DNA from 3 places in the Idiomarina sp. Sol25 genome. Region 1 is predicted to be linked to each of the others. Evidence: predicted binding sites of a transcription regulator. Region 1 holds the regulator's gene; each other region holds the start of a gene.
What was found. Region 1 encodes NrdR, which represses ribonucleotide reductase genes. Its sites were predicted from a motif close to AAACACNANATNTNGTGTTT; they were not measured.

Region 2: a site for NrdR is predicted at 1,045-1,064, ahead of nrdG (anaerobic ribonucleoside-triphosphate reductase activating protein). Genes of this name have one in related genera too.
Region 3: a site for NrdR is predicted at 866-885, ahead of nrdA (class 1a ribonucleoside-diphosphate reductase subunit alpha). Genes of this name have one in related genera too.

The regions. Positions count from the first base shown of each region.
Region 1 is NZ_JAUPEW010000011.1:47,672-49,942, forward strand. Features, by position in the region: gene ribD (bifunctional diaminohydroxyphosphoribosylaminopyrimidine deaminase/5-amino-6-(5-phosphoribosylamino)uracil reductase RibD) at 1-1,085, opposite strand, end outside; gene nrdR (transcriptional regulator NrdR) at 1,078-1,527, opposite strand; gene glyA (serine hydroxymethyltransferase) at 1,567-2,271, opposite strand, start outside.
Region 2 is NZ_JAUPEW010000005.1:124,389-126,659, reverse strand. Features, by position in the region: gene nrdD (anaerobic ribonucleoside-triphosphate reductase) at 1-536, opposite strand, end outside; gene nrdG (anaerobic ribonucleoside-triphosphate reductase activating protein) at 539-1,012, opposite strand; gene Q5L94_RS09065 (nitric-oxide reductase large subunit) at 1,384-2,271, shown strand, end outside.
Region 3 is NZ_JAUPEW010000001.1:621,735-624,005, forward strand. Features, by position in the region: gene Q5L94_RS03020 (HAD-IA family hydrolase) at 1-649, shown strand, start outside; gene nrdA (class 1a ribonucleoside-diphosphate reductase subunit alpha) at 922-2,271, shown strand, end outside.

The sequences.
Region 1 (2,271 bases):
CCTATCTGCCGACGATCAATAATTTTAAACCTTGGTGCTGAAGCTAAATTCAACGGCTCGTTCATGTCGATAACCGAACGTCCATGATGGCCCAATAACTGACCCGAACTGTAAATCATCAACCTGTCGCATAATTGCTGCTGAATAAGAGCACCCGCCAAATTCGCCCCACACTCAGTCCATAACTGGTTAATTTCGCGGTTAGCCAACTCAACCATAAGCGCCGGCAGACTCACTTTGCCGTTAGGGTCTGCGGCTATAATTAATTCATGACAATGTGCATGCCGACTGGGTTTACCGGGAGTTGTTCGCACTAACCAAACCGGCGCAGGAGAGTCGAAAACCCTGGCCTCATCCTTCACTCGGTGCTGGCTGTCAATAATAATACGCACCGGCTGTTTTATTGGTTCAGGCTGCGCTCTTGATTTCGGCCACTGCTCAACTCGCACTGTCAATTTAGGATTGTCAGCCAGAATCGTTGCAGCACCACTCAGTATGGCATCGGCCTGTGCCCGGAAAAGCTGAACATCACTGCGGGCTGCAGAGGACGTTATCCATTGACTGCGACCATCTGACAACGCCGTTTTTGCGTCCAGTGAGGTTGCCATTTTTAAGGTTACCCATGGCCGTTGTCGCGTCATGCGGGAAATAAAGCCCGGATTCAAACTCTCTGCTGCCGATTGCAGTACACCCACGTCCACAGAAATACCTACAGCTTTTAAACGCCGAATGCCATTACCACTAACTCGTGGGTTTGGATCCTGCATTGCAACCACAACACGTTTTACTCCGGCTTCAATTAACGCGTCGCAACATGGAGGAGTGCGGCCGATATGACTGCATGGTTCCAGCGTAACGTAGGCCGTTGCGCCCCTGGCTTTTTGCCCGGCCGCGCGCAAAGCATGTGCTTCGGCATGAGGTTCGCCAGCCTGATGATGCCAGCCTTCTCCTACAATCTCTGTGTCAGAAGTAATAACGCACCCCACCGCAGGGTTTGGCCGGGTTGTCATTAGCCCCCGCCGCGCCAGCATTAACGCGCGGTGCATCATTTGATAGTCGAGATACTGCGGGGTTAACTCAGTCATTAAGGCGCGCTATTTCTTCACCAAATTCGCGGATGTCCTCAAACGAGCGATATACGGAAGCAAAACGCACGTACGCCACTTTATCTATCTGCTTGAGGTTTTCCATTACCAGGCTGCCGACAAAATTACTGCTTATTTCACGCTCGCCGGTTGCCCGGATGCTGGATTTTATTTTGTTAATGGCCTGCTCCATCAACTCAAGACTCACAGGCCGCTTTTCCAGTGCTCTCAGCAGACCACTTCGGAGTTTATCTTCATTAAATGGCTCGCGGGAACCATCGGTTTTGATAACCCGGGGCATGACCAGCTCAGCTGTTTCAAAGGTTGTAAAGCGTTCCTTGCAGTGATTACATTCACGCCGGCGACGAACTGAGGCCCCATCCGCAACCAGTCGCGAATCGATAACCTTAGTATCCTGTGTGCCGCAAAATGGACAATGCATTGTCTGACTCCTTTATGTACGCTCTACAACTGTTCGCAATTAACCGTAAACCGGAAACTTCGCGCACAACGCTTTGACCTGCTCGCGGACCTCATTAATTCTGTTTTCGTCAGCAATGTTATCCAGTACATCGCAAATCCAGTTAGCAACTTGCTCAGCTTCCGCTTCTTTAAAGCCGCGGCGAGTAATTGCCGGTGTACCTAAACGCAAGCCAGAAGTAACAAAAGGTGAACGTGGGTCGTTAGGAACCGCATTTTTGTTAACGGTAATGAACGCGTTACCTAAAGCCGCATCAGCGTCTTTACCAGTAATATCTTTGTCAATTAGATCAACCAGGAACAAGTGGTTCTGAGTGCCATTCGATACAATTTTGTAACCGCGCGCCTGCATGGTTTTTACCATGGCATTCGCATTCACTAACACTTGCTTTTGATAGTCTTTAAATTCTGGCTGCAATGCCTCCTGAAAAGCCACCGCTTTACCTGCGATAACGTGACACAGTGGACCACCCTGGTTGCCCGGGAATACCGCGCTGTTTAATTTCTTGTGTAACTTTTCATCGTCGCTGCCGGAAATAATCAAACCGCCGCGAGGGCCCGCCAGCGTTTTGTGCGTGGTGGTAGTGACAACATGAGCATAAGGTACTGGGTTCGGATAAACACCGGCAGCAACCAGCCCCGCTACGTGCGCCATATCAACCATTAAATAAGCGTCGACTTTGTCCGCTATTTCACGGAATTTTGC
Region 2 (2,271 bases), on a different contig from region 1:
TGGTTTTCAATTTGGTGACGATGCGTATTCAAATAGTCGTAACCGTAGTCTTTGCGAGCAAAGTAGTCGAAGTAGGTTAGAAACTCGACCGTAGCAACAGCCCCGGCAAACTGCGAGCTCACGGCAAAAACAAAGTTAACAAAGGTGCCGCAGAAAGACTCTAAATGCTTAGGTGCCTGAGACTCTCCACCCAGCTTAGTTAAACCGTCACGTAAAAACGGGTACATGGTGACTGAAACACAGTAAGGTTTCAGGCTGGTTTCGTCATGTACGTATATTTCATGATCTTCAATTTGTCGAACGTACTCTTTCGCCAGATCATTACCGAAGAGTTCGCTAATTTTATTACTGACCTGTTTGCGGTTAACCTGCACAAAAAAGTCCTTCATTAACTCGGCTTCAAGCGTTGCTATGTTCTTTTGTGTGACGTTGGCGTTTGCATCCATTTTCGAGCCATCGGCCGCGTTTTGAGCATGCAGATACTCGTGAATGAAATCGACTTTGCCAGTGACTTGTTCTTGGTTTAAGCGCAACATAATTATTCTCCTGTTTGAAACGCGCAGTTCAATAACTGCAGTGTCCGTAAGTCATAAAAGCGTTGGTTGGTGGTTGGGCTTTCCAGCCCGCCCCGGGCAGCTATCCACGGCCCGGTTTTTAAATAAGTCAGTTGTTCGCGTAGGGTCAGAGAGACGTCTTCATAACCGGTATACAAGCAGGTCTCCAGCCCTTCGTTTCGTATTTGCTTTAATAGTTTCAGTAGTGCTGTGGGCTGCCATTCGCCGCCCAGAAATAAAACACAGGTTATTAATCCACGGTATTTTTGCAGCTGCTGTGCCAGATGCTCCTGGGTTAGAGATGAGCCACTTCCCACCGGCCAGCTATCCACACTATGGCAACCTTTGCACCCCACCGGGCAGCCCGTAATGGTGTAAGCTAAAGTCACTTTTCCCGGAACTTCCTGCCAGACAATTTGCTCTGCACTGTAATGTAAAGATTCAGGATAAATCGCCATAAAAAACCATATATTGTTATTAATATAAAAATAATCACTACATATTGTGCTTCAGCATAGTTAAGTCTGTTTCGGGTGCATTGATCACGCTCAAGATTTAAGCAAGAAGAAAAAAATGACAGGAGCCTTAAAGAGATACCCATTAAAGGGTAGAAATAACCTTTCGGGTACTTTTGACCATAAAAGTAAAAACAACCTAATAAACTTAAGTTATAAATACCCTTTTGAAATTAAATCCCTTATTTATCAGTAAATTAAACTATGGCCTCAATATTGCACTTAGGTGAATGCATAGCGAATTAATCAAAATTCTCTGCTCATAAACCTATGGAGTAACAATATGAAGCTGTTCAGCATCAAGGAGGTCAATTATGGCCGGTTATCGTAAGCTTTGGTGGACGCTAATTGCGGTTCTCGCAATTACCTTTGGACTTTTAGGGTACTTCGGAACAGAAGTTTACCGTGAGGCTCCGCCTATTCCGGATAAGTTCATGAGTACCAATGGCAAAGTCATTGCAACCGAAGAGTCTGTTTTAGACGGGCAAACCGCCTGGCAGTCTGTTGGTGGCATGCAACTGGGTTCCATTTGGGGGCACGGTGCTTACCAGGCGCCCGACTGGACAGCTGACTGGTTACACCGCGAACTTATTGCCTGGTTGGACATTCGCGCGAACGAAGTCTTTGGCAAACCCTACGAACAGCTTGAGGGATCGCAGCAAAATCAACTGGAATACGAGCTGAAAGAAGAGTATCGGACCAATACTTACGATAAAGCTTCAGATACCGTTATTCTCAGTGAGCGACGCATTCAGGCTATTGAGCAGACCGGCGAGTATTACTCAAAGCTGTTCAGCGATGACCCGGAGCTGCGCCCTACCCGCGTCAGCTACGCCATGAAAGAAAATACGCTTCCTTCAGAAGCGCGTCGTGCGGTAATGAACGACTTTTTCTTCTGGACAGCCTGGGCCGCGTCGACAGAACGTTTTGACTCAGATATTACTTATACCAACAACTGGCCACATGAAACCTTGATAGATAACGTGCCTAGCGCGGAGAATATTATCTGGTCAATTGTCAGTGTGATTCTCTTAATTGCCGGTGTCGGCTTCTTAATCTGGGCATGGGCGTTTTTACGTCAACACGACGAAGAAGACCCTGTTGCGCCAGAGCATGATCCCATAGCCAAAATTAAGCTCACGCCCTCACAAAAAGCCTTAGGTAAATACCTGTTTATTGTGGTTGCGCTGTTCTCGCTACAA
Region 3 (2,271 bases), on a different contig from region 1:
GGTACTGTTTGATTTAGACGGCACCTTGCTTGATACAGCACCCGACCTGGGAGCTGCATTGAACGTCGTATGCGAACAATACGAACGCCCTGCCATTACGGCTGAGGTGTTTACACCAGTCGCGTCTCATGGTTCCAGAGGTATGCTGCAGCTAGCTTTTGCCGAAGAGTACAGCGACATGGAAGCTGAACTCCGGCATGCATTTCTTAATGCTTATAAAGAGAACATAGCCATTCATACGCAACCCTATCCCGGCGTTTTGGAGCTACTTGCCTTGCTGCAGAGCGAATCCATTGAGGTTGCCATAGTTACCAATAAGCCAGAGCGCTTAACCCAACAATTACTGCCTCACTTTCCGGAGTTTGAAGCTATTCGTGTGGTCGTAAGCGGTGATACCTTAAGCGTGGCGAAACCCTCGCCGGAACCTTTATTCTATGCGGCTGAAAAACTGGGAGTAGAACCTGCCGACTGTCTTTATGTCGGAGACGCTGAACGAGATATCGAAGCCGGCCGCAATGCGGGTATGGTTACGGTGCTTGCTGAATATGGCTATATTAGCAATGAGGATCAGCCACAACGCTGGCAAGCCGACTACCATATCGCGTCACCACTCGAATTACTGAAGTTGCTTGCTATCGATAACTCTTGATCTATAAACATCTTTTGAAAGATCAAAAAATTATATAGCAAGATTACCAGCGCAAACTCACGCCAAACAAAGGCTGACAAAAAATCAAGATTTCTAAATCAAAATTATTCCTATTTTTGCCCGTAAATTTACTTGATCGAAGTGGCAGTTAGACCTAGCATACTGTCCATTCCTAAGACACTAGATATTGTGTGAATATCGCCCTGTACAACTAATAAGCACAATATCTAGTGGCTACATGCATATAACAAAAAGCTAAGAGTCGGCGCAGAATGAACGAGCAACTATATGTCACTAAACGCAGCGGCGAACGCGAACCGCTAAACCTCGATAAAATTCATCGGGTTATCATGTGGGCCGCTGAAGGTCTTAACAACGTTTCAGCTTCTCAGGTCGAGATTAAGTCTCACATTCAATTTTACGACGGTATTAAAACCGAAGATATTCACGAGACCATCATCAAAGCCGCTGCTGATTTAATTTCAGAAGAAGCGCCCGACTATCAATTTATGGCTGCGCGTCTAGCTATTTTTCACCTGCGTAAACGGGCCTACGGTAAGTTTGAGCCCCCCCGTCTTTACGACCAGGTCAAGAAGATGGTTGCAGAGCATCGCTACGATGAGCACCTGCTGGAAGACTATACTGAAGCAGAATTTGACCAGATGGACGACATTCTGGATCACTGGCGTGATATGAACTTCTCTTACGCAGCAGTGAAGCAGCTCGAGAACAAATATCTGGTTCAGAATCGGGTTACCGGCGATATCTACGAAAGCGCTCAGTTCTTATACATTCTGGTAGCAGCTTGTTTGTTTGCCAACTACCCGAAAAGCACTCGTATGGACTACGTTAAACGTTTCTACGATGCCGCTTCTGAATTCAAAATCTCGCTACCAACACCTATCATGTCGGGTGTGCGCACGCCTACGCGTCAGTTCAGCTCCTGCGTTCTGATTGAAGCCGGTGATAGTCTTGACTCTATTAATGCCACGTCAAGCGCCATCGTAAAATACGTCTCTCAGCGCGCCGGTATTGGCATTAACGCAGGGCGTATTCGCGCTCTGGGCAGCCCTATTCGTAACGGCGAAGCTTTCCACACAGGTTGTATTCCGTTCTATAAATATTTCCAGACAGCAGTTAAAAGTTGTTCGCAAGGTGGTGTTCGTGGTGGCGCGGCTACCCTGTTCTACCCGCTTTGGCACCTGGAAGTTGAAAGCTTATTGGTACTAAAAAACAATCGCGGTGTTGAAGAAAACCGGGTTCGTCATCTGGATTACGGTGTGCAGTTTAACCGCACCATGTACCAGCGTCTGATTAAAGACGATTACATTACCTTGTTCAGCCCGTCGGATGTGCCAGGCCTTTACGACGCGTTCTTTGAAGATCAGGACGAATTTGAGCGTTTGTACCTTCAGTACGAACAGGATGAGAGCATCCGCAAAAAACGTATTAAAGCCATTGAGTTGTTTGGTTTGTTTATGCAGGAACGCGCCAGTACTGGCCGTATCTACGTACAAAACGTTGACCATTGCAACACGCACAGCCCATTCGACTCTAAAGTTGCTCCTATTCGTCAGAGTAATCTGTGCCTTGAAATTGCGTTACCAACTAAGCCTCTAAGT